3 regions of the Paenibacillus sp. genome follow, and region 1 is predicted to be linked to each of the others. Evidence: predicted binding sites of a transcription regulator. Region 1 holds the regulator's gene; each other region holds the start of a gene.

Region 1 (10,627 bases):
ACCGACGGGGGGCCTTTTGCGTGCCGCGAAACCGGTCAAGTGGAAATTGTTTGCGCGAGATGTTATGTTATGGGGGAGATTTCGCGCCGAAAGGGGTAATTTACATACATGAAGGCAAGTACGATGACGACCCAAACCGAGGTGGCGGACCGCGCCGTTTTAGTCAGCCTCGTCACCGGAGAAGAGAGCGACGAACTTAGCCGATATTCTCTGGAAGAGCTGGTGCGTCTGGCCGAAACCGCTGGCGTGGAAGTGTTGGCGACGACGATGCAAAAGCGCGATAAGCCCGATTCCAAGTGGTTTATCGGCAAGGGCAAGGTGGAGGAAGTACGCGAGCAGTTAATCGCGCTTGGCGGAAATACGGTCATTTTCAACCAGGAGCTGTCCGGGGGGCAAGTCCGCAATTTAGAGGAAGCGTTGGATGCGAAAATCATCGACCGGACGCAGCTCATTTTAGATATCTTCGCGCAGCGCGCCAAAACGAGGGAAGGAATTCTGCAGGTGGAGCTGGCGCAGCTCAGCTACTTGCTGCCGCGGCTAAGCGGCCAAGGCAAAAACTTGTCGCGTCTCGGCGGCGGCATCGGCACGCGCGGTCCCGGCGAAACGAAGCTGGAAACGGACCGCCGGCACATCCGAAACCGAATCTCCGAGCTCCGCCGACAGTTAGACGAGGTGATGCGGCATCGAAAACTGCATCGAGAACGGCGGAAAAAGAGCGGCGTATATCAGGTAGCGCTGGTCGGTTACACGAACGCTGGCAAATCGACGCTGCTCAACCGCCTGACGAAGTCGGACGTTTATGCGGAAAACCAGCTGTTCGCCACTCTAGACCCGACCTCGAGGAGCCTCCCGCTGCCGTCGGTCGGGGAAATCGTGCTGACGGACACCGTCGGTTTCATTCAGCAGCTGCCGCATGATTTGGTCGCCGCTTTCCGCGCTACGCTCGAAGAGGTGCTGGAAGCGGACTTGATCCTGCACGTAGTCGACGCGTCGTCCTCGATGCGGGAGGAGCATATCCGAGTCGTGGAAGACGTGTTGGAGGACCTCGGCGCGCAGGGGAAAGAAACGATTGTGATTTACAACAAAATCGACCAATGCACGCCGGCCGAGCGCGAAATGATCCCGACAGGCGACGACGCGCTGGCGATTTCCGCGTGGAACGACAGCGATTTGGCGTCGCTGCTCGAGGTGTTGGAACGCCGGCTGATGGGGGAGATCGTCCGGTTCCGGTTTCCTATCGAACGCGGCGATCTGATCGCCTTGGCGTACCGCGTCGGCGACGTGCTCGAATCGACGACGGAAGAGGACGCCGTTGCGTTGACGGTGAAGCTGCAGTCGAAGAGCTTTACGCCGCACGCGTCACGTTTGGAACCGTTTATCCTAGTATAATATTCATAAATGAAAGCTCGATGGGAGATAAATAGACATGATGGAGTTACATCCGAGATTGAAGGACGCCGTCGCCGCGGCGGAACGATTGGCGGAGCCGCGGCTTCGCGACATCGATCGGATGATCGACGAAAACCAATGGAAAACGATTCAAGCGTTCCAAAAGTTCAAAGTGAGCGATTTCCACTTCAGCGGCTCGACCGGGTACGGGTACAACGACCGGGGACGGGAAACGTTAGACGAAGTGTACGCGGCGGTGTTCGGAGCGGAGGCGGGTCTCGTTCGCCCGCACTTCGCATCCGGCACCCACACGATCGCTACCGCTTTGTTCGGCCTGCTTCGGCCGGGGGACGAGCTGATGTTCATCACGGGCTCGCCGTACGATACGCTGCATAAGGTTATCGGCTCCGAAGGGGACGGGACCGGCAGCCTGCGGGATTGGGGCGTGCGCTGCACGATCGTTCCGCTCACAGAGGACGGCGCCGTCGATTGGGCGGCCGTCGAAGCGGCTTGGAACCCGGCGGTGAAAGTCGTGGCGATGCAGCGTTCCCGCGGATACGCATGGCGGCCGTCTTTCACGGTCGCGCAGCTCGGGGAGATGGTCGAGCGGGTAAAGCGGCTTAACCCGAACGTCGTCACGTTCCTTGACAACTGTTACGGCGAATTCACGGAGACGAGAGAGCCGACCGAGGTCGGCGTCGATGTGATGGCGGGGTCGCTGATCAAAAACCCGGGCGGCGGAATCGCGCCGACCGGCGGCTATATCGTCGGCCGGAAGCGGCTCGTCGAGCTTGCGGCGTACCGCTTGACCGCGCCGGGCATCGGAGCGGAGGTCGGTTCGATGCTAGGTACGACCCGGGCGATTTACCAAGGGCTGTTCCTCGCCCCGCATGCGGTCGGACAAGCGCTCAAAGGAGCGGTGTTCGCTGCCGCGCTGTTCGAGTCGCTCGGCTTCGTCACGAATCCGAAATGGAACGACCCGCGCTCGGATTTGATTCAAGCGGTCCGGTTCGAGACGGCGAACCAGTTGATCGCGTTCGTGCAGAGCGTGCAGCGGGCGTCCGCCGTCGACTCGCATGTCGTGCCGGAGCCTTGGGACATGCCCGGCTACGAAAGTCCGGTCATCATGGCTGCGGGCACGTTCATTCAGGGCGGAAGCCTTGAATTAAGCGCCGACGCACCGATTCGGGAACCGTTCACGGCTTACATGCAGGGCGGCTTAACGTACTCTCACGTGAAGCTCGGCGTCATGTCCGCGATGCAGCGCATGATGGACGAAAGTATTTTGTAAATATTCATTACATATAACCTAACATAAATTGACAACTCTCCGTCATTTCGTTAAAATGTACAGTAGCACTTATAAACACTGGAAGGTTGATGTATAATGGGTGATGAAATTCGCCGCAACATGGCGTTGTTTCCCATCGGAATCGTCATGAAGCTGACCGATTTGACGGCGAGACAAATTCGTTACTATGAGCAGCACGAACTCATTATGCCGGCGCGAACATCCGGGAACCAACGACTGTTCTCTTTTAACGACGTCGAACGTTTGCTCGAGATTAAGTCCTTGATCGAGAAAGGCGTCAATATTGCAGGCATCAAGCAAGTACTGTCGCCGGTCAACAAGGAATCGGACGACGCGACGGTGCTCAACGAGCACACTGAAGTCAAGCGCCGTGAATTGACCGACAAGCAGCTGCACAAGATGTTGAAGCAGCAATTGCTCGGCGGCAACCGCAGGGGGCAAGTGTCGCTCATTCAGGGCGAGCTGTCCCGGTTCTTCAATTCTTAGCGGGAGAGACGTCGTAAGACGTTTTTCTTTTGGCTAATTTAATTTGTCGATGGGAGAGATCGCATTGGGTTACACGAAGGAAGACATTTTACGCATTGCGAAGGAAGAGAACGTTCGTTTCATTCGTTTGCAATTTACGGACTTAATGGGCATCATCAAAAACGTGGAAATTCCGGTCAGCCAGCTGGAGAAGGCGCTCGACAACAAAATGATGTTCGACGGTTCTTCCATCGAAGGCTACGTCCGCATCGAAGAATCCGATATGTATTTGTATCCGGATTTGGATACGTGGGTGATTTTCCCTTGGGTGACGGAAGATCGCGTCGCGCGATTGATTTGCGATATTTACATGCCGGACGGCACGCCGTTCGCGGGCGACCCGCGGGGCATCCTGAAGCGGGCGCTGCGCGAAGCGCAGGAGATGGGCTTCTCGACGATGAACGTGGGGCCGGAGCCGGAGTTTTTCTTGTTTAAGACGGACGAGAAAGGCAACCCCACGCTGGAGACGAACGATCAGGGCGGGTATTTCGACCTTGCGCCGACGGACCTCGGCGAAAACTGCCGCCGCGAAATCGTTCTCGTGCTTGAGAAAATGGGCTTCGAAATCGAGGCGTCCCATCATGAAGTCGCGCCGGGACAGCACGAGATCGATTTCAAATATTCGGACGCGATCCATGCGGCCGACCAAATCCAAACGTTCAAGCTCGTCGTCAAGACGATCGCCCGCAAATATAATTTGCACGCGTCGTTCATGCCGAAGCCGCTGTTCGGGATGAACGGTTCCGGCATGCACTGCCACCAGTCGCTGTTCCAGGGCGACGCGAACGCGTTCTATGACGAGAGCGACCGTCTCGGTCTTAGCGCGACGGCGCGCCATTACATGGCCGGCGTGCTCCGCCACGCGCGCAGCTTCGCGGCGATCACGAACCCGACGGTGAACTCCTACAAGCGTCTCGTTCCGGGCTACGAAGCTCCTGTGTACGTCGCTTGGTCTGCGAGCAACCGTTCGCCGATGATCCGTATTCCGGCGTCGCGGGGCCTCAGCACCCGCATCGAGGTGCGCAACCCGGACCCGGCGGCGAACCCGTACCTCGCGCTGGCTGTCATGCTGGCGGCAGGCCTCGACGGCATCCGCAACAAGCTGCCGCTCCCGGCGCCGGTCGACCGGAACATCTACATCATGAGCGAGGACGAGCGGGAATCCGCGGGCATCCCGAGCTTGCCGGCGAGCCTCAAGGAAGCGCTCGACGAGCTGCTCGGCGACGAAGTGATTTGCGACGCGCTCGGCGATCATGCGCTCGCGCACTTCATCGAGCTGAAAGAAATCGAGTGGGATATGTACCGTACCCAAGTCCATCAATGGGAACGCGACCAATACTTGTCCTTGTATTAAAACGAAACAACCCTCGACGCCTACGGCTTCGGGGGTTGTTTTTTGGTTTGTTCGACTTGCAGGTGGCGCGTCGATAGGGCTGCGTCCGCGTTATATGAGTAATGCCGAAAAAACCCGTGCCGGCGAGTTACCTCGCTGCACGGGTTTGGTTACGTTTAATGCAATTCGCGGAAGATGCCGATCACTTTGCCGAGTACGGTAACGTGCTTGTAACGCAGCGGTTCCATCGTCGGGTTTTCCGGCTGCAGGCGGATGTGGTCGCGTTCTTTGTAGAACGTCTTCACCGTCGCTTCATCGTCCTCGGTCATCGCGACGACAATATCTCCGTTCGAAGCCGTCTGCTGCTGACGGACGATAACGTAGTCGCCGTCCATAATGCCGGCCTCGATCATACTGTCGCCGACGACGGACAACATAAACACCTCGTCGTCCTTCACCATATGGGTCGGAAGCGGGAAATATTCTTCGATATTCTCTACGGCCGTAATCGGTTGTCCTGCCGTCACTTTGCCGACGAGCGGAACGCGGGATACGGCAAGGCGAACGAGCTCGCGCTCGTCGTCGTCGCCGAGCAGCTCGATCGCGCGGGGCTTCGTCGGGTCTCTTCGAATGAACCCTTTCTTCTCCAGTCGATCGAGATGTCCGTGCACCGTCGAGCTGGATGCCAAACCGACAGCCTCGCCGATTTCGCGAACGGAAGGAGGATAACCTTTCTCACGAACTTCGCTTCTTATAAATTCTAAAATTGCTTGTTGCCGGTTTGACAGCTTCGTCAAGTTCGATCACTCCAAGGATTGGTAATAAATTATAGAAATTATAACACAGAACCGGAGTTCGTACAAACATAAGTTCGAGTTTTGCAAAAAAATAAGAACAATTGTTCCTGAAATGCGTTGACACAAACGGATGTTCGTGTTATTTTGTTAACAGAACAGATGTTCCGGAATACACGTTTGGGGGACGATACCAATGAGAACGAACTTACATAAGAAGCAAGCAGCGAAGCAAGCGAGAAATACGTTTTTTATCCGATTGGCGTTGGCGCTCGTATTCATCGGACTAGGCGCGACGTCCGGAGTCATGCTCCACGCCAGCGCCATGAATCAAGGGCTGACGTCGACGTCGGAAGCTGCGGCAGCAGAAGAACCGACGAAGAGCTACGTCTTGGACGAGATGCCGATTCTATGCGTAGAGCCGGGCGATACGCTGTGGGATATCGCGGAGGAGTATGCGCCTGAAGGCGTCTCGGTGAAGGCGTATGTGAAGCAAATCATGATTGCGAACAGTTTGGAACAAGCCGCTTTGGAAGTCGGGCAAGTACTCCGTCTGCCATAACGCCATAACGGCGAAGAACGCCGCCGCATGCCCCCGTGAGGGCGTGCGGCTTCTTCGTTTTCGCGCCTTGACTTCGAAGTTGCTCCTATGTCAAAGTAGGTGGAAGAAGAAAGGGGGAGTCATCATGGTATCCGCTCGCGTACTCCGCATCAACGAGCTCGCGCGCAAGCAGAAGACGGTCGGTTTGACGGATGACGAGAAAGTGGAACAGGCCGAGCTGCGCAAAGGTTATATCGACGATCTGAAAAACTCGCTCCGGCAGCAGTTGGATGCGATTGAATTTGTAGAAGACGATAACAAAAAGGACTGAGACGGATGTCCCGCAGATGGGAACGCATGGTGGAGAAAAATCAGAAGCGGTTGAATCAAACGCGCGTGAAGCATGGCCAGTCGCCGATCGGCACGCAGGACGGCGCGATTAAAGGAAGAAGCTGGGTATTTCCGCTCGCGCTTGCGACGGCCGGCTTATTGTTCGCTTTTACGATGCCGGCGGAACGCTCCGGTGACTCGTTGTATGTCATTACGGTCATTCTTTATTTGCTGCTGGCGGTTTTCCATTACTTCGTGCGCAGGCCTTACTTGAAGGTGAGTAAGAACGCGCTGACGTGGCGCACCTATACGGGCGAGAAGACCGCGACGGCGGGCGATATCGCCTCGATCCAAGTCGGCGACAACCAGTCGTCCGTTCTGCTGAAGGACGGGAAGACGAAGCGTTCGTTCTCGAAGGTGTATCATTTGTATCCGATGGACCGGATCAACGAGGCGCTGACGCAATTCGCCGCCGCGCACCAAATCCCTTTACACCGTAGCACGAAGGAGACTTAATTCGCGATGAATAAGAAAGCCGTACTTTTTGACTTAGACGACACGCTGCTGTGGGACGAGCGTTCCGTTCAGGAAGCGTTCGATATGACGTGCCGGGAGGCGGCGGAGGCGGCGGGAGTCGATCCGAAAGCGCTGGAGCTCGCCGTTCGCAAAGAGGCTCGAGCGCTATATGAGAGCTACGAGACGTTCCCGTTCACCCAAATGATCGGCATTAACCCGTTCGAAGGACTATGGGGCAACTTCCGCGAGGGTGCCGCGCCGGAATTCCGCATAATGGAGCGCATCGCGCCGCAATATCGCGCCGAATCGTGGACTCGCGGCTTGCGAGCGCTCGGCGTCGACGACCCCGAACTCGGGGCGAAGCTTGGCGAGAGGTTCCCTGCGATCCGACGGACGCTCGCGTACGTATACGAAGAAACGTACGAAGTTCTTGATGCGCTTAAGGGCAACGTGAAGCTGCTGCTGCTGACGAACGGCTCGCCGGATCTCCAGAAGGAGAAGCTCACAGGCGTTCCGAAGCTGGCGCCGTACTTCGATCATATTATCATTTCCGGCGATTTCGGCCGGGGCAAGCCCGATCCGTCCATCTTCCGCCATGCGGTCGAGCTGCTCGGCATCGATCCGTCCGAGGGAATTATGATCGGCGACAAGCTGACGACCGACATTCTCGGGTCGAGCCGAATCGGCATGGACAACATCTGGATCAATCACCATGGAGCCGAAATCGGCGAGCATGTGCCGCCGAAGCATACGGTGACCCGTTTGAAGGACATCTTGTCGATCGTATAACGAATAACGCTATGATATCCTATCGGCCGCGGACGACTCCGCGGCTTATTTTAACATCATAAATTTGTAAGTTTCGCTGACTTCGGAGCGAGTAATTCTATACCAAGAAAAACTTCCGAAGTTTTTTATACGAACGCCCTGGCCTATTCGTGAATACAGTAACCGTAACTAGGCAATCGCGGAGGAGGTCTAATTCGCGTGGGCGGCGTATGGAGAAACGGGCAATTTCGTAACGGGTGGAAGTCTTTCGAGAACGCCGTGCGGAGCGCGCTGGCGACGATGCGCGAAGCGCCTTCCGTTCGGGGAGAATACGAGTGGGATCGGCTGCTGCAGGAGTCGCTCGCGTACTTGGAGCGGCATCGCGCTTCGGGCTATACGTGGGACTGCTTCGAAACGTTCCGTTCGGTCATTGTACGCGTCACGCTGCCGGCGGATGATCGCGGGAAGCTGCCGAACGTGCAGATCGACGGGCGCAAACTGACGCTCGCGGGCCTTCCCGGCAAGCTGGACGAGACGGTGACGCTTCCGGCGGCCGTCAGCGCGAGACGGGTCAAAGCCGACTATTCGGACGGCGTACTGGAAATCCGGCTGAGGAAAAAGCCGGCGCTGCGGGCGATTCGCAGCGTTCCGCTTCGCGTCAGCGCAAAAAAATCCCCTTCGGCTCGATAACCGAAGGGGACGGTATGGCGGCGGGTTACGCCTTCTGGAATTCCGGGTCCGCGTACGGGTGCGCGATCCAGCCTTCCGTCTCGATGAACAGGCGAACCGCGACGATTTGGCGGTTTTCCATCAGGGTAAAGAAGTGCGGCTTATGCTCCGGTACGGAGATAACGTCGCCGGCTTCGAGCTCGACGTCGAAGTAACCGACATCTTCCGTTCCTTTGATGATGAAGATGCCGCGACCCGCCGTGATGGCGCGCACTTCGTCTTCCGTGTGGGTGTGGACGTTTTCGAATTTCTTGAGGAGCTCTTCCAGGTTCGGCGTCGCGTCGGACAAGGCGACGATGTCCCATGTCCGGTAGCCGCGGCGGCTTGCCAGGTCGCGGATTTCCGCGTCGAACGTGGACAAAATTTCGTTCTTCTCTTCGTCGCTGAGGACGAACTTCTCTCTCAGGTGCTCCGGAAGCTTGGACGGATCCCAATGCTCGTACAAAACTTCTTGGCTGTTCAAAAAGGCGCGGACGTTTTCTTCGCCCGTAATGCGCTCGTTCGTGTTGCGGATGCGAATCTCTGCCATCGCAAATCCCTCTTTTCTTAATCATTAGCTATTTAGAATCATTCTAAAATTAGACTTCAATCGATTCGATTATAAGATATTTTTCTGCGGATGTCATCCGATTCGATAAAGAACTTTTCGAATTCCGAGCATTTTGCTATACTTTTAAAATTAATGCGTGATAGGGGCAGGGGGCGCTCATGATGAAACCGACGATCGAGCGGCAATTAGAGAAAAAGATCTTAATTATAGACGGCGCCATGGGCACGATGATTCAGCAGGCGGATTTGACGGCGGCCGATTTCGGCGGGGACGAGCTCGAGGGCTGCAATGAAATGCTGTGCATCACGAAGCCGGATCTCATCCGCGACATCCACGAAGCGTACTTCGCGGCCGGCGCGGACATCGTCGAGACGAACAGCTTCGGATCGACCAGCGTCGTCCTTGCGGAATACGACATTCCGCATATGGCGCGCGAATTGAATTTGGCTGCGGCGCGGCTCGCGAAGGAAGCGGCGGACAAGTATTCGACGCCGGAATGGCCGCGGTATGTCGCCGGCGCGATGGGACCGACGACGAAGACGCTGTCGGTGACCGGCGGCGTTACGTTCGACGGCCTGGTGGAGTCGTACTATGAACAGGCGCTCGCGCTGATCGAGGGCGGGGTCGACGCGCTGCTGCTCGAGACGTCGCAGGATACGCTGAACGTCAAAGCGGGCAGCATCGGCATCCGGAAAGCGTTCGAGACGACAGGTATCCGACTGCCGATCATGATTTCCGGCACGATCGAGCCAATGGGCACGACGCTGGCGGGGCAAAACATCGAGTCGTTCCTCGTGTCGCTCGAGCATTTGAAGCCGATATCGATCGGTCTCAACTGCGCGACGGGACCGGAGTTCATGAAGGACCACATTCGGACGCTGGCGAAGCTGACGGATGCGGCGGTCTCCTGCTACCCGAACGCGGGCTTGCCGGACGAGAACGGCAACTACCACGAGTCGCCGGAATCGCTCGCGAAGAAGATGGCCGGCTTCGCCGAGCAAGGCTGGCTTAACATCGCCGGCGGTTGCTGCGGCACGACGCCGGAACATATCCGCGCCATGGCGGAAGAGCTCGGCCGGTTCCAGCCGCGTGCGCGCGCGGGCGAACACCCGCCGGCGGTATCCGGCATCGAGACGGTGTATCTCGAAGAGGACAGCCGTCCGCTCATGGTCGGGGAACGCACGAACGTAATCGGCTCGCGTAAGTTCAAGCGGCTCATTTTCGAAGGGAAGTTCGAGGAAGCTTCCGAGATCGCCCGCGCTCAGGTGAAGAGCGGAGCGCACATCATCGACGTCAACCTTGAGGATACCGAGCTTGACGAGAAGAAGGCGATGGCCGAATTCCTCCAGCTCGTCACGAAGAAAGTGAAAGTGCCGCTCATGCTCGACTCGACGAACGCCGAAGTGCTTGAGATCGGCCTTAAATATTCGCAGGGTAAAGCGATCATCAACTCGATCAACATGGAGGACGGGCTCGAACGGTTCGAGAAGGTCGTGCCGCTCATCCACAAATACGGCGCGGCGGTCGTCGTCGGCCTCATCGACGAGAAAGGGATGGCCGTTTGGGCGGAGGACAAGCTGCGCGTCGCGAAACGGTCGTACGACATTCTCGTCAATCAATACGGCGTCAACCCGCGCGACATTATTTTCGACCCGAACGTGTTCCCGGTCGGCTCCGGCGATCCGCAGTACATCGGTTCGGCGAAAGCGACGATCGACGGCATCCGGCTCATTAAGGAGCATTTCCCGGAGTCCTCGTCGATTCTCGGCATCAGCAACATCTCGTTCGGCTTGCCGCCGGCGGGCCGCGAGGTGCTGAACTCCGTGTTCTTGTATCATAA
Region 2 (10,627 bases), on a different contig from region 1:
TCAAATGCACGTACCGCCGCACGACGTCCAAACAGAACGAATGCAGCGTCGTAATGGACGCGCGCCCGACGAGCGCCAGCTGCTTGCGCAGATGGCGCGACTGCGGCTTCGCCGTCAGCGCCTTCTCGAGCGCGTCGCGCAGCCGGTGGCGCATCTCCGCCGCCGCCGCGTTCGTGAACGTGGCGACGAGCAGCCGGTCGATGTCGATCGGGCGGGCTTCGTCGGAGACGGTGCGGATGATGCGCTCGACGAGCACCGCCGTCTTGCCCGAGCCCGCGGCGGCCGCGACGAGCAGATGGTCTCCCCGCGCCGCGATCGCCTGCCACTGCTCGTCCGTCCATGTGCTGCCTTCCGGCTTCGGCGCAATGTAAGTATTCGTCACTCCCGCTCCTCCTCTCCGCCGATGCGCTCCCACACGTCCTCGTCCGTCAGCGGCGGCAGCAGCCGATAGTCGCTGCCCGGAATGTCCGGGTCGAAGCCGCACACCGGCTTATATGCGCAGAACGTGCAAGGCGTCTCCTGCTTGCTGCGGTACGGCGCCGCTTCCACGGTTCCGCACGCCGCCTTGTCGCCGAGCTCCGCCATCTTCTCGCGCACGAAGCCGCGCAGCCGCCGCCACTTCGCAGCGCTCGCCGCCTTCGATCTCGCGCCGAGCGAACCGTCCGCCTTCCGGCTGAGCGGCACGACGGGCGAGTCGCCTTGGCCGAGCTCCGTATCCATCAATCGGGTCGCCTCCGGATCGTCCAGCAGCAGCCCGCTCATTTTGAACTTTTTGAACAGCTCGTTCGCGGCAACCTCCGGAGGCGCCGCGTTATGCAGCGTCAGCGACGGCCGGTGCACGTGGAAATAGAGCGCACCCGCCGCCTCCGCCGGCTCGCCGAGCCACGCCTCCGCTTCCTCGGCCGCCGCGTCCGCGTAAGCGAGCAGCTGCAGCGACAAGCCGTAATAGACGTCGGACAGCCGCAGCCGGTGCGAGCTCGACTTATAATCGACGATGCGTAAATACGCTTCCCCCTGCTCCCCGCGGGCGGCGTCGATCCGGTCGATTCGCCCGTGCAGCTCCATGACGCGCCCGCTCGGCAGCGTCAACCGGATCGGCGGCAGCGCGCCGCCGTCGCCGAACGCGAGCTCGGACGCCGCCTGGCGGAATCCGCTGCGCTTCGATTGCCCGCGCAGCGCCTCCGCCGACTTGCCGACGACGGCCTTCAGCTTGCGGGTAATGTAACGGTGGCGGTTCGTGCTGTACAAAATTTCCGCCAGCAGCTTCGGCGCGAGCTCCTCCACCGTCTGGAACGCAAGGCGCGCGCATTCGGCGTCGTCGAGATCGGCCCACGTCCGGCCCTCGTCCGCGAGCCGCTTCGCCAGCGCGCTGAGCGCGGCGTGGTACAGCTGGCCGACGTCGGGCGCCTCCAGACGGTACAGCCGCCGCTCGGTCAGCCGGAGGCCGTACGCCGCGAAATGCGCGAACGGGCACCCCGCGAACTTCTCGAGCCGCGACACGCTCGACCGCAGCGGGTCGCCGTACAGCGCGAGCGCCGTCTCCTCAGACAGCGGCTCCTCCGCATTGGAATATTCAAGCGACGGCAGCAGCGCGAGCAGCTTCTCTCGCCAATACGGTCGTTCGACGAGCCAGTTGTACACCGCCCACCACACGCCGGACACCGGCTGTCCCCGCTTCCATCGCCGCAGCTGCGGCAGCAGGTCCGACAGCGCCCGGGACGGCGTCGACAGCCGCTCGACCGCCTCGTCGTCGGACGGTCCCGCGGGCGGATCGCCCGCGGCGTGCAGCCGCCGCGCGTCCGGCGCGAGCTGCTGCAGCGCGCGGATCCATTCCGACGGCAGCTGCGGCTTCCCCTCGGGATCGGACAGCGCATAGCTGATCCACAGCCCTTCCGACGGCAGGAACAGCGCGTTATACAGAAGGAACCGCTCGTCCAGCATGCGCCGCCGGCCGTCCGGCGCGAGCTCGAGGCCCGTCGCGAGCAGCCGCTCCCGGTCCGCTTCGGAGACGACCCCGTTCTCCTGCGGGCGAGCCGGCAAGACGCCGTCGTTCGCGCCGAGCAAGTAAAGCCGCCGCACCCCGAAGGCGCGCGTCCGATCGAGACTGCCGACGAGCACTTGATCGAGCGCCGGCGGCACGAGCCCCATGCGGATGCTGTCGAGTCCGGAGGCGATCATGCCGGCGAACAGCTCGCCGTCGGCCGGCTCGTCGCCGACGAGCTCGACGAGCTGGTCGAGCGCGTCGACGACGCGGTCCCACAGCTGCTCGTGCTCCTTCGCCCGCTCGACGTCGCCCGCGGCCTCAGCCGCTTCTCTCCAGCGCGTCAGCGTGTCCGCCGCTCCGGCGTCTTCCAAGAAGCGGAACAACGCTTCCGCGAGATCCCGCATCGTCTCCGCCTTCTTAAACCGCTTCTCGAACGCGAGCAGCGGCGCGGCGACGACGTCCCGCCATCGCTGGACGCGCTCTTCCTCCGCGCGGCGCCGCTCCTCCCGGACGGCTTCCTCCTCGCCCTCGAGCGGCTGTCCGGCGGTGAGGCGCCACGGCTTGCCGTCGGTCCAGCGCGAGCCCTTGATGCCGTATTCCAGCACGACGTTCTCGAGCCGGTCCATCGCGAAGCGCGCATCCGCCTCCGTGCGGAACGTGCCGCGCGGGAACAGCAAATCCGTCTTCACGGCGCGGAACACCGCGTCGTACGTCCAGCGGGACAGCACGACGTCGATCGCCGCGCGGACGAGCTCGCTGAGCGGATGATGCGCGACGCCGCGCTTCTGGTCGAGAAAGCACGGAATGCCGTGATCCGCGAACGCCGCCGCGATCACCTCGCCGTAGCCCTCCCAATTGCGCACGAAGACGGCGACATCCCGCCACCTGGCGGCGCCGGAGGCGACGAGGCGCACGATGTCGCGCGCCGCCGCCTCGGCCTCCGCCCGCGGGGTCGCCGCCGAGACGAGCGCGAGGGCGCCGCCGGCGCTCGCCGGCGCGAACGTTCGGCCGTTCGCGCGGTCCACGAACGCGCGCTCGAGCGCGGCTAGTCCCGGCGCCGCGGCGAACCGCTGCGCGCCGTCCAGCACCGTCACGCTCTCGACGTCGACGCCTTCCTCCGCCGCCATCCGCTTCAGCGCCGTCAGCGTCGCCGCCGTCGGATGGAACAGCTCGAGCTCGTCGGGCTTCTCGTCCGGCGCGTAGTCGCGGTCGATCGTCAGCATGAACGTGACGCTCGCCGCATGCTTGCACAGACTGCGCAGCGCAGCCATCTCGGTCGGCGTGAAGCCGTGGAAGCCGTCGACCCAAAGCCGCGCGCCGCGCAGCGCGTCGACGCGCGGCACGAGCTCCGCGAGCAGCGTCAAATAGTCTTCGGAATCGACGTATTTCCCCGCGAGCTCCGCCTCGAGGTCGCCGAGCAGCAGCGACATGTCGTGCAGCTTGTCCCGCAGCGCGTTCGGGAACGTCTCCGTTCCGGCCGCGCCGCGCAGCGCCTCCGCGTCGACGCCGTACCGCTTGCACTCCGCGAACCAGTCGAGCGCCGCGTCGATCCAGCCGCCCGCTTCCGTCAGCCGGCGGAACGCTCTCAGCTCGCGGCTCCGCTTCCTTGCGATTTTATATAACAGCATCTTCTTGCCCGTATCGTCGATATGTAATCGGGAAGCGCCTCCCGCCTCTTGCATGACGCGAAACGCCAGCCGGCGAAAGCTCAACGTCTGTGCCCGGATCGTCGCGCCGAACCGGCCGACGATGGCGCGATCCGCCGCCTGCGTCATCTGTTCGGGAACGAGCAGCACGAGCGGCGGTCCGTCGGGCGAGCGGCTCAGCTCCTCCCCGATGTCCTCGAACGCTAGGCGGCTTTTGCCCGCGCCCGCGCGTCCCAGCACGAACCGAATGCCCACAATGAACCCCTCCGCGATCTCTTTTTTTCCAAAGTACACAATCGAACGGGTGTTTGCAATGTAATTTTTTGGTTTAGTCGTATTTCGACCGCAAAATAGAGTACAATGAATCATAGAGAATTTATAGAGGTGCGAAGGAGTGCGGGTATGGCGAACGAAGAAATCATCTTGACCCCGGAAGGATTGCAAAAGCTGAAGGATGAGCTCGAAGAATTGAAAACGGTCAAGCGCGCCGAATTGGCAAGCCGCCTAAAAACGGCGATCAGCTACGGCGACCTGCGGGAGAACAGCGAGTATCATTCGGCGAAAGACGACCAAGCCTTCATGGAAACGAGGATTTTGACGATCGAGCATATTTTGCGGAAAGCGCGCGTCGTCAGCAGCATCGACACTTCTGCGGTGCAGGTCGGCTCGACCGTTACGTTGCTCGACGTCGAATTCGACGAAACGATCGATTACCAAATCGTCGGCCCGTCCGAAGCGGACGTGTCGCAAAACAAAATTTCGTACGAAAGCCCGCTCGGGCAAGCGCTGATGGGCAAGACGGTCGGCGAAACGATCACGGTCAACGCCCCCGCGGGCGAGATCGCCTACAAGCTGCTCGATATTAAAGTATCGTAAAAAACGCCGGCCCTTAGGGGTCGGCGTTTTTCCATAACGGCTCCACATGTCGAAGCTCGCGGCTCCATCTCCCCATAACGCCTCCCGGACGCCTCTGTCCGCGGCGCCGTCCCCACATGATGGGAAGGATGTACGCAAAACAAAGGAAGGGTATTCCCTTCTTATGCATACTCCCTACCCATAACGCCTCCCGGACGCCCCCGTCCCCGGCGCCGTCCCCCCATAACGCCTCCTAATGCCGGCAACCACCGCCCCAGCGCGCGGCGCAAACGAAACCGCCGGCCCACAGGGACCGGCGGTTCAATTATCGGATTATCGGCTCCGCACCTCGAAAATCGCGAACTTCAAATAGTTGCCCTCGTCGACGCCGAGCAGCTGCGGATGGTCCTTGCCGGCGCCGCGGAACTCGACGAGCCGCAGCACCTTGCCCGCGTCCGCGGCCGCCGCGTGGATCGTCGACAGAAACACGTCCGGCCGCACGTGATACGAGCAGCTCGCCGTCACGAGGTATCCGCCCTCGTTAACGAGCTTCATCCCGTGCAGGTTGATGTCCTTGTACCCGCGGCAGGCGCCTTCCACCGCGCCCTTCGTCTTCGCGAACGCCGGCGGGTCGAGGATGACGACGTCCCACGTCCGCCCCGCGCCCGCGGGCAGCGGCTTCGATGTGTCCACCTTCGCCCCGGCTTCGCCCGCCTTCGCACGCGCCGTCCGCTCCTCCAGAGCGCGCACCTGCTCGCGCAAATAATCGAACGCGTTCGCGACGACGAATTCGACGCGCTCGCTAAAGCCGTTGCGCTCGACGTTCCGGCGCGCCGTCTCGATCGCGTGCTCCGAAATGTCGAGGCACGTCACCTTCTTCGCCCCGTATTTGCACGCGTGCAGCGTGAAGCTCCCCGTATGCGAGAAGCATTCCAGCACCGTGGCGCCGTCCCAGTACGGGAACGTCACCTCTTTGCCGTTCGCGTTCACGGGCGCGACGCGCGTCGTGCCGTCCGGCTCCGCGACTTCGCGCAGCTCGATGCCGCTGCGGCGGCCCCAGCCGGTCATGAGCGGGCGTATGGCCGCCCGGTTTTCGCGCTGGTCGTAAAAATATCCCGTCTTCTGTCCGCGGACGACGTCGACCTCGAGCTCGAGCCCGTTCTCGCGGATGACGAGCGACTCCGGCGGCTCCTCGCCGTACAGCGTGCCGGTCCGCTCCTCCAGCCCTTCCAGCGCGCGGACGCCGACGTCGCTGCGCTCATAGATCGTCTTCGGCGCGAACACGTCGACGAGCGCTTCGACGATGTCGCCGCGGACGCGGTCCATGCCGAGCGTCACGATTTGCAGCACGAGCGTGTCGCCGAACCGGTCGACCGTCAGCCCCGGCAGGAAATCGGCCTCGCCGTATACGATCCGGCAATATCGCGGATCTTCGACGAAGCGCTCGCGCACGCCGAGGCATGCGCGGAACCGTTCGACGAAGAACGCTTTGTCCATCCGCTCGAGCTTCCCGTAGGAGACGACGCGTCCGATCATTTGCGAGGCGGGGTTGACGTAAGCGGAGGCGAGAAATTTGCCGCGGTGATCCGTCACCTCGGCGATGCCGCCCGGCTCCGGCTCGCCGTCGATCCGCTCGACCTCGTTTTTATAAATCCATGGATGTCCCGCTTCCAGCCGTTTTTTCCGGGACGATTTCAATACTAATGTCGCCACTGCTTGGGCACACCTCTTCGCGTTCCGGGAGACGAGTCATGCTCGTCCCGGTGGGTTCATATATATGTAGTTGACTGGACAGACCGAACATTCGCGCATAAGGGAGGGATCGGGAACATGCTGCAAGAGCTCGCGCTGCCGTTCGCTCTCGGGCTCGCCGTCTTCGTGTTCGGCATGAAGGCGATGGAAATCGGCCTGCACGATTGGGCCGGCCCGTTCCTCTCCGGCCTGCTGCGCCGGTTCACGAGCTCGCCGTTACGCGGACTCGTCGCCGGCACGCTCGCCACGACGGCGCTCCAATCGAGCGACGCCGTCACCGTCATCACGATCGGCCTCGTCAACGCCGGCGTCCTGACGTTCCGCCAGACGCTCGGCATCGTGCTCGGCGCCAACGTCGGCGCGAGCCTCACCGCGGACATGCTCGGTCTCGACATGACCGCGCAGGCGCTGCCGATGCTGCTCGCCGCAGGCAGCTGCTGGTTCCTCTGCCTGCTGATCCAGCGGCTGCGCCGCGGCGACGGCACGTCGCGAGCAGTGCGGGCCGCGGTGCCGCTGCGCCATTTGTCCCTCACCGTCTGCGGCTTCGCCAGCGTCTTGATCGGCATGGAGCGCATGTATAGAATCGTGCCGGAGCTGCAGTCGCGCGGCTTGTTCGTCTGGTTTCTCGAACGGGCGCAGGACAGCCTCGCCTTAGGGCTCGCCGCGGGCGCCTTCGTCACCGCCATCATCCAGTCGAGCGCCGCGACGATAACCGTCGCGATGGGCCTCGCCTCCGTCCAAGCGATATCCGTCGAGCTCGGCATCGCGATCGTGCTCGGCGCCAACATCGGCACATGCTCGACGGCGCTGCTCGCCTGCATCGGCGGCACGCGGGCCGGCCAATACGTCGCTTGGTCGCATATTTTGCTCAACCTCGGCGGCAGCCTGCTTTTCTTCCCGTTCATCGCCGAGCTCGCCGCGCTGTCGGCCATCGGCACCGAATCGCCTTACGACCAAATCGCCCGCGCCCAAACGTTGTTCAACGCGATCTGCTCGCTGATCGCGCTGCCGCTGTGCTACATCGGGGTCAATACGTACCGGAAGCGTCGGAAGCTTCGCTAGCGCCGCCCGCGACGATCGCGACGCCGGAGCTCGTCCCGAGCCGGCTCGCGCCGGCCAGGATCATTTTGACCGCCGTCTCGTAATCGCGCACGCCGCCCGACGCCTTGACGCCGACCGACGGCGACACGCTCGCGCGCATCAGCTCGACGTGCTCGACCGTCGCCCCGCCCGGACCGAAGCCCGTCGACGTTTTGACGAAATGCGCTCCGGCTTCCTCCGACAGCACGCAAGCGATTTGAATCTGCTCGCGGGTGAGGAACCCCGTTTCGAAAATGACCTTCACGATTGATTGCCCCTTCACCGCGTCGACGACCGCCTTGATGTCCGCCCGCACGTCGTCATGGCGGCCCTCCAGCAGCCACCCGATCGGCAGCACCATATCGATTTCGGCCGCGCCCTGCTTCGCCGCCGCCGCCGCCTCGAACGCTTTCGCCTCGGAGCTCATCGCCCCGAGCGGAAAGCCGACGACCGCCGCCACCTTCACGCCCGTCCCCTCGAGCGCCTTAGCGCAATGCGCCACCCAGGCTCCGTTGACGCACACGCTGTAGAAGCCGTATGTTTTCGCCTCGCCGCACAGCTTGTCGATCTCGGCCGTCGTCGCGTCCGGCTTTAAGTATGTATGGTCGATATATTTTTCGATATGTTTCACTTCGAAGCTCATGCTTCATCCTCCTCGACGGGAATTCCGAGCTTGACGAGCGCCCTGCGCAGAATATCGTCGTTATTATCGTACCCCGAAGCTTTTTGTTTCTCCCACGCCGCGAGCGGCTCGAACCAATCGACGCCGCGAATTTCTTCGACTTGCGCCACGAGCTCGCCTTCCGACGCCTCAACCAAATAGTAATGCACTTCTTTATCGACGAGGCCTTTGTCCGGATGCTTGTACTGGTATTGAATCAGCGCGAGCGGTTCGCGGATCGTGCCGCGAATGCCGGTTTCCTCGAGAATCTCCCGAAGCGCCGTTTGCTCGACGGTTTCTCCCGGCTCCATTTTGCCCTTCGGCAGCGAAGTCCGGCCGTAGCGGTCTTGGATCAACTGTATTTCGATGCGTCCGTCGTGCTTGCGGAAGACGACGCCTCCGGCGGATATTTCCTTCATCGGATGTCACCTCGTTCTCGTATCGTACCCCATTGCCGCAAAACCATATATGTTGAAAGAAAGGGAGGACCGCGCGCGCGAATCTCCGCCGTTCCTCCCCATGTCCCTATGCCGGCTTCGCGTTAAAACGAAGCGGCGCCCGGCAGCGCCGGCTCGGCGATTCGCTCGCCCTTGCATTCGTTGACGCCCGCTTCCAGCACGCGCACCTTCACGACCTGTCCGATCAGGGACGAATCGCCGGGGAACACGACCTGTAAATAGTTGTCTGTGTATCCGCTGAGCAGTCCTTGCCCTTCGGCGCCCTTCGCCTCGCGCTCCGGAATGACCGACAGCTCCTCGCCGACGAACTTCCGGGCGTACGCGAGCTGCATCGATTCGGACAAGTCGATCAGCTTGTGGACGCGCTCGTTTTTCAGCTCTTCGTCCACCTGATCCTCCATCCGCGCCGCCGGCGTGCCGGTCCGCTTCGAATACGGGAAGACGTGCATTTCGGAAAAGCCGATCTCTTGCATGAACCGGAAGCCGGTTTCGAACATTTCGTCCGTTTCGCCGGGGAAGCCGACGATGACGTCCGTCGTGATCGCCACTTCCGGCCAGCGCTCGCGAATGCGGGCGATCCGCTCCGCGTATTCGGCCGTCGTATATTTGCGTCGCATCCGCTTCAGCACCGCGTCGTCACCCGCCTGCAGCGGCACGTGCAGATGGCGGCAAAACTTCGGCGAGCTCATGAGCACGTCGATGACCTCGTCCGTAATTTGGCTCGCTTCGATCGAAGAAATGCGCAGCCGCTCGATGCCGTCGACCTCCGCGAGGTCGCGCAGCAGCGCCGCGAAATTGTAGTTTTCCAAATCTTCGCCGTAGCCCGCCGTATGAATGCCCGTCAGCACGATCTCTTTGTAGCCCGCTTCGACAAGCATACGCGCCTGCTTAATGACGCTCTCCGGTTCCCGGGAACGCAGCAGACCCCGCGACCACGGAATGATGCAGAACGTGCAGAAATTGTTGCAGCCTTCCTGAATTTTCAGGAACGCCCGCGTCCGATCCGCGAAGTCCGGCACGTCGAGCTCCTCGAATTGGCGCGTCTTCATGATGTTGCGCACCGCGTTGATCGGCTGGCGCTTCTCCATCACTTCGTTGACCAAATGGATGATCTCGCCCCGCCCTTGCGTGCCGATGACGAGATCGACCCCCGGAATGGCCATAATTTCCGCCGGCGACGTCTGCGCGTAGCAGCCCGTCACGGCGATGACCGCGTCCGGATTGCGGCGCACGGCGCGCCGGATGATTTGGCGGCTTTTCTTGTCGCCCGTGTTCGTGACGGTGCACGTGTTGATGACGTACACGTCCGCCGTCTTCGATTCGAAGTCGACCTGTTCGTAGCCTTCGTTCTTGAACAGCTGCCAGATCGCTTCGGTATCGTAAAAGTTTACTTTGCAGCCTAACGTATGAAACGCCACTGTCGGCATCGGTTATCCTCCCATCTCGCCGGTTTCGTAAAAAATGCAGCTGGCCGCGACGAGTCCGGCCGTCTCGGTGCGCAAAATGCGCCGGCCGAGGCCGACGCCAACGCAGCCGCGACGCTCGGCTTCTTCCGCTTCCTCCGCGGTAAAGCCCCCTTCGGGGCCGACGATGACGAGCACGGGGCCGCCGCCTTCGACGAGCCGCGCGCCGCGCAGCGCCTCTTTCAGACCGCGTCCGTCCTCTTTCTCGTAGCAAAACAGCGCGAGCTGCGCCCGCTCCGCGACCGCGAGCAGCTCGCTCCACTTCAGCGCGTCGCGCACGTCGGGCACTTTGCTCCGATGCGCCTGCTCCGCGGCTTCTTTGGCGATTTTGCGCCACCGCTCGAGCCGCTTCGCTTCCTTCTTCGCGTCGTACTGCACGATGGTGCGCGCGGAGACGAACGGCAGGAAGGCGCTCGCCCCGATCTCCGTCCCCTTCTGGATGACGGTTTCGAGCTTGTCGCCTTTCGGCAAGCTTTGCGCGATCCAGACGTCGACGCGCGGCTCGCCCGCCATCGGCCGCTCCTCCACGAGCCTTAGCAGCACGCGATCTTTATTCAGTTCGACGACTTCGGCGAGGCATTCGCGGTTCGTTCCGTTGCTGACGATCGCCTGATCGCCGGGCTCCGCGCGCATGACCCGCATCAAATGATGCGCGTCGTCCCCGCGCACGATCGCCTGATCCTCGAACATATCTTCCGGGGTTACGAAATATCGCTGCATAACAAGCC
Region 3 (10,627 bases), on a different contig from region 1:
GCCGGTCGCCGTCGGCAATCCGATTTTCAATTATGAGCAGGCGCTGCCTCGCAAGCTGTCGACGCCGCGATATACCGCTTACGTGAAGATCGCGGAAGGCTGCGACAATGCGTGCACGTTCTGTTCGATTCCGATCATGCGCGGGAAGTTCCGCAGCCGGTCGATCGAATCGGTTCTCGCCGAGGTCGAGTCGCTCGCGAAACAGGGCGTGAAGGAAATCTCGCTCATCGCGCAAGATTCTACTAATTATGGCACGGACCTCTACGATTCTTTCATGCTGCCGACGCTGCTGAACCGCGTCAGCGAAGTGGAAGGCATCGAGTGGGTGCGCCTCCATTACGCATACCCGGGCTTTTTCACGGACGAATTGATCGAGACGATCGCTTCGAATCCGAAAATTTGCAAGTATATCGACATGCCGCTGCAGCACAGCGAAGACCGAATCCTCAAGCGGATGCGCCGTCCGGGCCGCGGCCGCGACGTTCGGGAGCTGGTCGCGAAAATTCGCGCGAAGATTCCGGACGCCGTGCTGCGCACGTCGATCATCGTCGGCTTCCCGGGCGAAACCGACGAGGACTTCGAGAATTTGGTGTCGTTCGTCCGCGAGATGAAGTTCGACCGGCTGGGCGTCTTCACGTATTCGCAGGAAGAGGACACGCCGGCGTCGCGCCTTCCGGATCAAGTGGACGAGGACGTGAAGGAATTCCGCGCTAACCGGCTGATGGAAGTGCAGCGCGAAGTGTCGAAGGAAGCGAACGGCCGCTTTATCGGCAAGACGGTCGACGTCTTGATCGAGCGCTATGACGGCCGGAACGACGTCTTCATCGGCCGCTCGCAGTACGACGCGCCGGAAATCGACGGAGAAGTGTTCGTCACGGGCTGCACGCCGGAAATCGGCACGCTGCAGAAGGTGCGCATTACGCACTCGCTGGATTACGACTTGTCGGGCGTCGGTGTTTCCGCATGAATTTAGCGAACCGCATTACGCTGGCGCGCATTTTTCTCGTCCCGATCATCATGTTTTTTTTGCTCGTCCGCATCAATTTGCCGGAGCTCCGCTTAGGGAGCTTCTCCATTACATATAACCAAATCATCGCGACGCTCATCTTCATCGTCGCGGCCAGCACGGACGGGCTGGACGGCTATATCGCGAGATCGCGGAAAATGGTGACGAATCTCGGCAAGCTGCTCGATCCGCTCGCGGACAAGCTGCTTGTCGCGGCCGTCCTGATCTCGCTCGTCGAGATGCAGAAGGTCGACGCGTGGATCGCGGTCGTCATCATTTCGCGGGAGTTTGCGATCACGGGGCTTCGCCAGGTCGCCTTGCTCGAAGGCAAGGTCGTCGCGGCGAGCGCTTGGGGCAAGTGGAAAACCGGCGTGCAAATCACGATGATCATCGCGCTGTTGCTCAACAACTTTCCGTTTTATTTCGTCGGCGTGCCGTTCGACCTGCTGTCGAGCTGGGCGGCCGCGCTCATCACGCTCTATTCGGGCTTCGACTATTTCGTGAAAAACAAAAACGTTATCGACGACGTGAAGTAAGGAGGCGCCGATTTTTCTCGCGCCGGCGCAGCCGGCCGCGGGAGGGTCGGCTTTTTCGCTTCGTCGGCATCGCGGTAGCGGCTGTATTTATTCATTAACGTAAAGGGAGTGGACGCGGATGAAAGCGGAAATTATTGCGGTCGGCACGGAGCTGCTGCTCGGCCAAATCGTCAATACGAACGCGCAATTTTTGGCGGAACGGTGCGCGGGGATCGGCATCGACGTTTATTTCCAGACGGTCGTCGGGGACAACGTGGAGCGCATCCGTTCGGCGCTGCGCATCGCGGCGGGGCGCGCGGACGTCATCTTGTGCACGGGCGGCCTCGGGCCGACGCTGGACGACCTGACGCGCGACGCGCTCGGCGAGCATGTCGGCGCGGAGCTCGTCATCGACGAGGACGGGCTGCGCAAGATCGAAGCGTTCTTCGCCGAGCGCGGCATCGTCATGGTCGAGAGCAACCGCCGCCAGGCGCTGACGCTCGCCGGAGCGGACGTGCTGCCGAACGATACCGGCATGGCGGTCGGCACGGCGCTGCAGCATGACGGCAAGCTGTACGTGCTGCTGCCGGGGCCGCCGCGCGAGCTGAAACCGATGTTCGAACGGTACGCGATTCCGTGGCTGCGCGCGAACATGAACGAGACGCTTCCTTTATATTCGAAGTCGCTGAAGTTCGCGGGCATCGGGGAATCGGGCCTCGAGCACGCCTTGATCGACTTGATCGAGAAGCAGACGGATCCGACGATCGCGCCGTACGCGAAGGAGGGCGAAGTCATGATACGCCTGACGTCGCGCGCCTCGACCGAGGCGGAGGCGCTGGCGAAGATGGCGGACGTCGAGGCGGAAATTCGCCGGCGCGTCGGGGATCATTTGTACGCCGAGGAGGACGTAAGCTTGGACGCCGTCGTCGTGCGGCTGCTGCGGGAGCGCGGGGCGACGCTGGCGGCGGCGGAGAGCTGCACCGGGGGGCTCTTCGCCGACATGGTGACGTCGCATTCCGGCAGCTCGGAGGCGTTCGCGGGCGGCGTCGTCTGCTATTCGAACGCCGTCAAGCAGTCGCTGCTCGGGGTGCCGGCGTCGCTGCTTGCGGGCGACGGCGCCCCCGGCGCGGTCAGCGCGGAGACGGCGGCGGCGATGGCGGACGGCGCCCGCGCCCGCCTCGCGACGACGTTCGCCGTCGCGTTCACCGGCGTCGCGGGGCCGGGTCCGGCGGACGGGAAGCCGGCGGGCCTCGTCTATCTCGCCGTCGCCCAGGAGGGCCGTCCGACCGAGGTGCGCGAGCTGAAGCTGTCCGGCAGCCGCGAGATCGTGAAGCTGCGCGCCTGCCGCGCCGGCTTTTACGAGCTGTGGAAACGGCTGAAGTAGAGCGGGGCTGCGCATCGCAGTCAGGCTCTCCGTGTCCGAAGCCGCTTCTTGCGAAAAACGGACGAATCGGGTATGATCGGAGTACGGAAGAACCGTGGCAGCGCCGTGTGCCGCGGTTTTTTTGCGTCTATCGCGGATCGCGCGGATGCTTCTCTCCCCCGCGGAACGCGGATCGGCGGCGAGATCGGCGCCCGGCTTCCCTCGCGAAAGGAGGGAAATCAGGAATGTTTGTTCGCAAAATCGCGTCGAAACATCGACAATGAACAAAAAAACAGAATGTATGTTCGAAAAAATGGTTGGCAACGGAGCGAAAAGAAGGTATCATACAAGTATCAGAGAAAAGGAAGTGTTCATTGTGAGCGATCGGAAAGCCGCATTGGAGATGGCCCTTCGCCAGATCGAGAAGCAGTTCGGCAAGGGTTCGATTATGAAGCTTGGGGAAAGCACACATATGCAAGTGGAGACCGTGTCCAGCGGATCGCTCGCGCTTGATATATCGCTCGGCGTCGGGGGCTTCCCGAGAGGCCGGATTATCGAGATCTACGGGCCGGAATCGTCCGGTAAGACGACGGTCGCGCTGCATGCGATCGCCGAGGTGCAGAAGAAAGGCGGACAAGCGGCCTTCATCGACGCGGAGCACGCGCTCGACCCGGTATACGCCGCGAAGCTCGGCATCAACATCGACGAGCTGCTGCTGTCCCAGCCGGATACGGGCGAGCAAGCGCTCGAAATCGCCGAAGCGCTCGTCCGCAGCGGCGCCGTCGACATCATCGTCGTCGACTCCGTCGCGGCGCTCGTGCCGAAGGCTGAGATCGAAGGCGAGATGGGCGACTCCCACGTCGGCCTGCAGGCGCGCCTCATGTCGCAGGCGCTCCGGAAGCTGTCCGGCGCCATCAGCAAGTCGAAGACGATCGCGATCTTCATTAACCAGCTTCGCGAGAAGGTCGGCGTTATGTTCGGCAACCCGGAGACGACGCCGGGCGGCCGCGCGCTGAAGTTCTACTCGTCCGTTCGTCTGGAAGTGCGTCGAATCGAGACGATCAAGCAGGGCAACGATATGGTCGGCAACCGGACGCGGATCAAGGTCGTCAAGAATAAAGTCGCTCCGCCGTTCAAGCAAGCGGAGATCGACATTATGTACGGCGAAGGCATCTCGCGAGAAGGCAGCATCATCGACATCGGCACGGAGCTGGACATCATCCAGAAGAGCGGCGCCTGGTTCTCGTTCGAAGGCGAGCGTCTCGGTCAGGGCCGCGAGAACGCGAAGCAGTTCCTGAAGGATCATCCGGCGATCGCCGAGACGATCGAGAAGAAGGTGCGCGAATTGACCGTCGTCGGGGCGGGGCTGCCTCCGGGCGTCTCGAGCGGCGACGACGACGACGATTTCGACGAGGAAGCGGAAGCGTAAGAATCGTTCGAACGGTAAGCATACTCACGCATAGCGGAAACGCCATCTCCGGCACCCGGCCGACGCCGGGTGCCGGTTGCGTTTCCGCGGCGGAACGGCGAAGGGGGAACGGCGATGGAACGGCAAGAAGGCGTCGTCACGTCGGTCGAGCGGCAGAAGAAGCAGAGGCAGCGGTATAACGTGTTTGTCGACGAGCAGTTCGCGTTCGCCGTGCACGAAGACGTGCTGATGAAATACCGGCTGTTCAAGGGACAGGTCGTTACGGCGGATCGGCTCGCCGACATCGTTCGGGACGAGGAGCGGCAGGACGCGTATACGAAGGTAGTGAAATGGCTGGGCGGCGGGCTCCGGTCGGAGAAGGAAATCCGCGGTTACTTGTCCCGCAAAGGCTACGAAGAGGATACGGTGGACGCCTGCGTCGAACGGCTTCGGGCTCAAAGCTACGTCGACGACGAGCGGCTGAGCCGCACGCTGGCGGAGGATCGGCTGAAGCTGCAGAGCAAAGGGAAGCAGTGGATTCGCAGGGAGCTGCTGCAAAAGGGCGTCGACAAGAGCACGGTGCAGGAAGCGGTCGGCTCCATCGACGCCGGCGAGGAAGCCGCCGCGGCGCTCGCCGTCGCGCGCAAACGATGGCGAACGCTGGGCGCGGGGGACGACCCCGCTGCCGCGAAGCGAAAGCTGTACGCCTATTTGGCGCGGCGCGGCTTTTCCGCCGGCGCGGTGCGCGAGGCGGTGCGGCAGACGGCTTCCGGCGCGGACGGAAGCGACGATGAATGGGACTGGGAGTAGTCGTTGCTTGACAATATTCTTTACCCACAGCTACAATGAACTAGTATATTCACTTTCTTTTTTCGCCAATTCTTCACGAACGCGCGAGAACTAGAGACAGGATTTGTTACGAGGGCAACGTCAAACAAACTCAATACGAGCACATCATTGGGCCGTCACCCTGAAGCTCAATCGTTGTGTGGCAACGAGGAGGTGAACTGGATGCACTGGTTGATCACAGCCATCATCGCTCTCCTTGTTGGCGCAGCATGCTTTTGGATCGGTTACCTTATTCGCAAGTCCTTTGCCGAAGCCAAAATTTCGAGCGCAGAAGAAGCGGCTCGGAACATTCTCGATAATGCTTCGAAAGAAGCCGAGGCGCTGAAAAAGGAAGCGGTCTTGGAGGCGAAGGACGAGATTCACAAACTTCGCACCGAGGCCGAAAGAGACATTCGTGAACGTCGCAACGAAATTCAACGACTGGAACGAAGGTTACTGCAAAAAGAGGAAACGCTGGATAAGAAACTGGATTCACTGGAACGGAAAGAAGAGCAGCTTGCCAACAAAGAGAAGCGCGTGGAAGAAACGCAGCAGCAGATCGACGCTCTCTACCGCAAGCAAGTAGAGGAACTCGAGCGCATCTCCGGCCTCACGCAAGAGGATGCGAAACAGATGATCCTCAATAACGTCGAGAACGAAGTGCGCCTGGAAGCCGCTCAGATGATGAAGGAAATCGAGCAGCAAGCGAAAGAAGAGGCGGATAAGAAGGCGCGGGAAATCATCACCCTTTCGATCCAGCGTTGCGCGGCGGACCACGTCGCGGAGACGACGGTATCCGTCGTATCGCTGCCGAACGAAGAGATGAAGGGCCGCATTATCGGCCGCGAAGGCCGCAACATTCGCGCGTTGGAAACCCTCACGGGTATCGACCTCATTATCGACGACACGCCTGAAGCGGTGATTTTATCCGGCTTCGATCCGATCCGCAGGGAAATCGCCCGCAACGCGCTGGAGAAGCTCGTCGCGGACGGCCGCATTCACCCGGCGCGGATCGAGGAAATGGTCGAGAAATCGCGCAAGGAAGTGGACGAGCGCATTCGCGAATACGGCGAACAAGCGACGTTCGAAGTCGGCGTACACGGGCTGCATCCGGATCTGATCAAGATTCTGGGTCGCCTCAAGTTCCGTACAAGCTACGGTCAGAACGTGCTGAAGCATTCGATGGAAGTCGCGTACTTGGCCGGCCTGATGGCCGGAGAGCTGGGCGAGGACGTCACGCTGGCGAAGCGTGCCGGACTTCTCCACGATATCGGCAAAGCGCTCGACCACGAGGTCGAAGGATCTCACGTCGAGATCGGCGTCGAAATCGGCAAGAAATACCGCGAGCACCCGGTCGTCGTCAACAGTATCGCATCGCATCACGGCGATACGGAAGCGACGTCGGTCATCGCGATGCTCGTCGGCGCGGCGGACGCGCTGTCCGCGGCACGTCCGGGCGCGCGCCGCGAAACGCTCGAAACGTACATCAAGCGTTTGCAGCGGCTCGAGGAAATTTCCGAATCGTTCGAGGGCGTCGAGAAATCGTACGCCATCCAAGCCGGACGCGAAATTCGCGTCATGGTGCAGCCGGATCGAATCGACGATGCGGAGGCGTTCCGCCTCGCGAGGGATATCACGAAGAAAATCGAGAGCGAACTCGATTATCCGGGACATATCAAGGTCACGGTCATTCGCGAAACCCGCGCAGTGGAATACGCAAAATAATACGTGCAAGGCGGCTGCCCCGAAAGTCTTCATCGACTGGGGCAGCCTTTCCTTTTCTTTGGGACGTTCTTGAGGCATACTACATAACTACATACACCAACCCGCCGGCGGAGCAAGCGCGCGGCGGTTCGAGACGGGGGATCACCATGAAAGTATTGTTTATCGGCGATATCGTCGGATCGGCGGGACGACGGGCGCTGAAGGAAAACTTGCCCGCGCTAAAATCGGCGCATCGGCCCGATTTCATCATCGTGAACGGCGAGAACGCGGCCGGAGGCAAGGGCATCACCGCGGCAATCGCAAATGAATTTTTCGAGCAGGGCGTCCACGGCATTACGATGGGCAATCATACATGGGATAACAAAGACATCTTCGAGTTCATCGACGACGAGCCGAGGCTCATTCGCCCGGCCAACTACCCGGCCGGGACGCCGGGGGAAGGGACCGTGACGCTGAAGGCGGACGGCAAAGAGTTGATGCTGATCAACGTGATGGGCCGCGCGTTCCTGCCGCCGCTCGACTGCCCGTTCCGAACGCTTGACAAGCTGCTCGACAAATCGAAGAAGCGGCCGAAGGCGGTGTTCGTCGACGTGCACGCGGAGGCGACGTCGGAGAAGATCGCGATCGGCTGGTATTTGGACGGCAAAGTGTCCGCGGTCGTCGGTACCCATACGCATGTTCAGACGAACGACGAACAGCTGCTGCCGAACGGCACGGCGTACATTACCGACGTCGGAATGACCGGCTCGCGGGAAGGCGTCCTCGGGATGGAACGCGAAGCGGTCATACGCAAGTTTCTGACGCAGCTGCCGGTTCGCTTCATCGCGGACGAGGGGAAATATCAGTTCCACGGCGTCGTCGTGAACATCGACGATACGACGGGACTCGCGACGTCGATCAAGACGATTCGCATTTACGAAGGCGAATTCAAGATGCACTGAAGCGGTTCGTTCCGGCGCAGGCGAAACGACGGGATACGACATATTTCGGCGATTAGCAACATCCCCGCGCGATAGATATTGTTCCATGTGGAACTATTCAGAAAACTTTATATAATTCTGAAATATAAACCTCCTTAAGAAGGAATGATTTCCGGAGAACGCGAATATACATAGAACCGGAATGATGAAGCTTTCCCGAGGAGGTCCAATCCATGGAAGTATTAAAAGTATCAGCCAAATCGAACCCGAACTCGGTGGCAGGCGCATTGGCAGGGGTGTTGCGGGAACGGGGAGCGGCGGAATTGCAAGCGATCGGCGCGGGAGCTTTAAATCAAGCGATCAAAGCGGTAGCGATCGCCCGGGGCTTCGTGGCGCCGAGCGGCGTCGATTTGATTTGCATCCCGGCCTTTACGGACATTGTCATCGACGGGGAAGACCGGACGGCGATCAAGCTGATCGTTGAGCCCCGGTAACGAACGTACTTATCCGGGACGAGCATCCCGACATCATAAGACGAGCAGACATAGCCTCTTCTAAGAGGCTTTTTTCTTTTGCGCTCGAGCGCGCTCCGCCGCGAGGCGAATCATACGGAAAGGTGCGTGGAAACATTGAACGTATGGGATCTGCATTGCGACGCATTGAGCAAAATCATTTTGGAGCCCGAGATCCGGTTCGAAGACGACCCGAGGCTCGACGTCACCGCGAGGCGGCTGAAGAGCGGAGGCGTCCAGCTGCAGGCGTTCGCGATTTTCATTCCGGGCGCTTGGAAGGGGAGACCGTTCGAGGCGGTGCTCGCGAGCATCGACGCGTTCCAGCAGCGCATCGCCTCCCGCCCCGACGTTCTGCCGATCCGCTCGCGAGCCGACGTGGACGTGCTTCTGCGCCCCGGCGAGCAGCGAATCGGGGCTATGCTTACGCTGGAGGGGGCGGACGGCCTGGAGGGCAATCTGGCGTATTTGCGCATCGCTCATGCGCTCGGCGTTCGGACGCTCGGCCTTACGTGGAACAACGCGAATTGGGCGGCGGACGGCATCCGCGAACCGCGCGGCGGGGGACTGACGTCCGCGGGGCGGCGCCTCGTCGCCGAATGCGACCGGCTCGGCATGCCCCTCGACGTATCCCATTTGTCGGTGAAAGGATTTTGGGAGGTGCTGGATACCGCTCGGCGCCCGCCGATCGCATCGCATTCGAACGCGAAGGCGTTGTGCGACCATCCCCGCAATTTGTCCAACGATCAAATCCGGGCGTTGATCGCGGCGGGCGGCCGGATCGGCATTACGTTCGTGCCGTACTTCCTGCGCAGCGACGGGAAGCGGGCGTCGATCGACGACGTGCTGCGGCACGTCGAGCACATTTGCAGCTTGGGCGGCGCGAATCATGTCGGCTTCGGCTCCGACTTCGACGGGATCGAGGAATGGGTGGAAGGGCTCGAACACCCGGGCGGCTACCCTGCGCTCGCCGAGGCGCTGGCGAAAAGATATTCCGCGGAACAAACGGAGGGCTTTCTTAGGAAAAATTGGTTATCCTATTATCAGGCCCATTTGCCGTAGCGGACAACTTTGATTCATCTCGATTCGATATGAAAACCATCGAAAAATACTATATTTTGAGATGCTTGAAAGCACTTGCTTTTTCATGGTCATCGTCATACACTAAACACTGACCAAAAGAATGAAACGGTGTTTCATGTTTCACTTCCCATTTCACTATTTTTCGCCTCCAAAGGAGTGGACTTTTCTTGATTAGCCAATTGTCATGGAAAATCGGCGGACAACAAGGCGAGGGCGTAGAAAGTACCGACCGGATTTTCTCGACGGCTCTGAACCGTCTCGGGTATTACCTGTACGGTTATCGTCATTTTTCGTCCCGGATCAAAGGCGGGCACACCAACAACAAAATTCGAATTTCGACAAAACCGATTCGAGCGATTTCGGACGATCTCGACATTCTCGTCGCGTTCGACCAAGAAACGATCGACCTGAACTCCCACGAGCTTCGCAAAGGCGGCGTCATCGTTGCCGACGCGAAATTCAACCCCGTCGTGCCGGAAGGCGTCGACGCGCGGTTGTTCCCGGTCCCGATTACGGCGATCGCGGAAGAGCTCGGCACGTCCCTGTTTAAGAACATGGTCGCTTCCGGCGCTTCTTGGGCGCTGCTCGGCTTGCCGCTGGAAGTGTTCAATAAAGCAGTGGAAGAAGAATTCGGACGCAAAGGCCCGGCCATCGTCGAGAAGAACGTCGAAGCGGTTCGCCGCGGCGCGGAATTCGTTCTCGAACTCGCGGGCGGCTCGCTCAGCGACTTCCAGCTCGAGCCTTCCGACGGCAAAGCGAAGCTGTTCATGATCGGCAACGACGCGATCGCCCTCGGCGCGGTCGTCGGCGGCTGCCGCTTCATGCCGGCGTACCCGATCACCCCGGCCTCGGAAATTATGGAATATCTCGTCAAGACGCTGCCGAAGTTCGGCGGCACGGTCATCCAGACGGAAGACGAAATCGCGGCCGTCACGATGGCGATCGGCGCCAACTACGGCGGCGTGCGCGCCCTGACCGCTTCGGCGGGCCCGGGTCTCTCGCTCATGATGGAAGCGATCGGCCTCGCCGGCATGACCGAAACGCCGGTCGTCATCGTCGACACGCAGCGCGGCGGTCCGTCCACGGGTCTGCCGACGAAGCAGGAGCAGTCCGACATCAACGCGATGATCTACGGCACCCACGGGGAAATTCCGAAAATCGTCATCGCGCCGAGCACGGTCGAAGAGTGCTTCTACGATGCGATCGAAGCGTTCAACTTGGCCGAGAAATACCAGTGCCCGGTCATCATCGTGACCGACCTGCAGCTGTC

The links. The regulator LexA, encoded in region 1, represses DNA repair genes until DNA is damaged. The targets are predictions, from matches to a motif close to CGAACATATGTTCG.
Region 2: a site for LexA is predicted at 3,928-3,941, ahead of addB (helicase-exonuclease AddAB subunit AddB). Genes of this name have one in related genera too.
Region 3: a site for LexA is predicted at 3,179-3,192, ahead of recA (recombinase RecA). Genes of this name have one in related genera too.

Annotation. Positions count from the first base shown of each region.
Region 1 covers NZ_DASQNA010000052.1:1,831-12,457, forward strand. Annotated here, with positions in the region: gene hflX (GTPase HflX) at 109-1,389, shown strand; gene VE009_RS26690 (aminotransferase class I/II-fold pyridoxal phosphate-dependent enzyme) at 1,427-2,680, shown strand; gene VE009_RS26695 (MerR family transcriptional regulator) at 2,777-3,187, shown strand; gene glnA (type I glutamate--ammonia ligase) at 3,252-4,580, shown strand; gene lexA (transcriptional repressor LexA) at 4,736-5,356, opposite strand; gene VE009_RS26710 (LysM peptidoglycan-binding domain-containing protein) at 5,550-5,915, shown strand; gene VE009_RS26715 (DUF896 domain-containing protein) at 6,040-6,225, shown strand; gene VE009_RS26720 (hypothetical protein) at 6,231-6,740, shown strand; gene VE009_RS26725 (HAD family hydrolase) at 6,747-7,529, shown strand; gene VE009_RS26730 (Hsp20/alpha crystallin family protein) at 7,728-8,198, shown strand; gene VE009_RS26735 (acireductone dioxygenase) at 8,224-8,766, opposite strand; gene metH (methionine synthase) at 8,946-10,627, shown strand, end outside.
Region 2 covers NZ_DASQNA010000015.1:39,485-50,111, forward strand. Annotated here, with positions in the region: gene addA (helicase-exonuclease AddAB subunit AddA) at 1-382, opposite strand, end outside; gene addB (helicase-exonuclease AddAB subunit AddB) at 379-3,885, opposite strand; gene greA (transcription elongation factor GreA) at 4,033-4,506, shown strand; gene VE009_RS07310 (class I SAM-dependent rRNA methyltransferase) at 4,819-6,198, opposite strand; gene VE009_RS07315 (Na/Pi symporter) at 6,316-7,299, shown strand; gene deoC (deoxyribose-phosphate aldolase) at 7,265-7,960, opposite strand; gene VE009_RS07325 (NUDIX hydrolase) at 7,957-8,397, opposite strand; gene mtaB (tRNA (N(6)-L-threonylcarbamoyladenosine(37)-C(2))-methylthiotransferase MtaB) at 8,520-9,863, opposite strand; gene VE009_RS07335 (RsmE family RNA methyltransferase) at 9,867-10,619, opposite strand.
Region 3 covers NZ_DASQNA010000033.1:102,848-113,474, forward strand. Annotated here, with positions in the region: gene rimO (30S ribosomal protein S12 methylthiotransferase RimO) at 1-967, shown strand, start outside; gene pgsA (CDP-diacylglycerol--glycerol-3-phosphate 3-phosphatidyltransferase) at 964-1,542, shown strand; gene VE009_RS17980 (competence/damage-inducible protein A) at 1,661-2,905, shown strand; gene recA (recombinase RecA) at 3,261-4,313, shown strand; gene VE009_RS17990 (RecX family transcriptional regulator) at 4,428-5,102, shown strand; gene rny (ribonuclease Y) at 5,304-6,845, shown strand; gene VE009_RS18000 (TIGR00282 family metallophosphoesterase) at 6,992-7,786, shown strand; gene VE009_RS18005 (stage V sporulation protein S) at 7,999-8,259, shown strand; gene VE009_RS18010 (dipeptidase) at 8,386-9,336, shown strand; gene VE009_RS18015 (2-oxoacid:acceptor oxidoreductase subunit alpha) at 9,525-10,627, shown strand, end outside.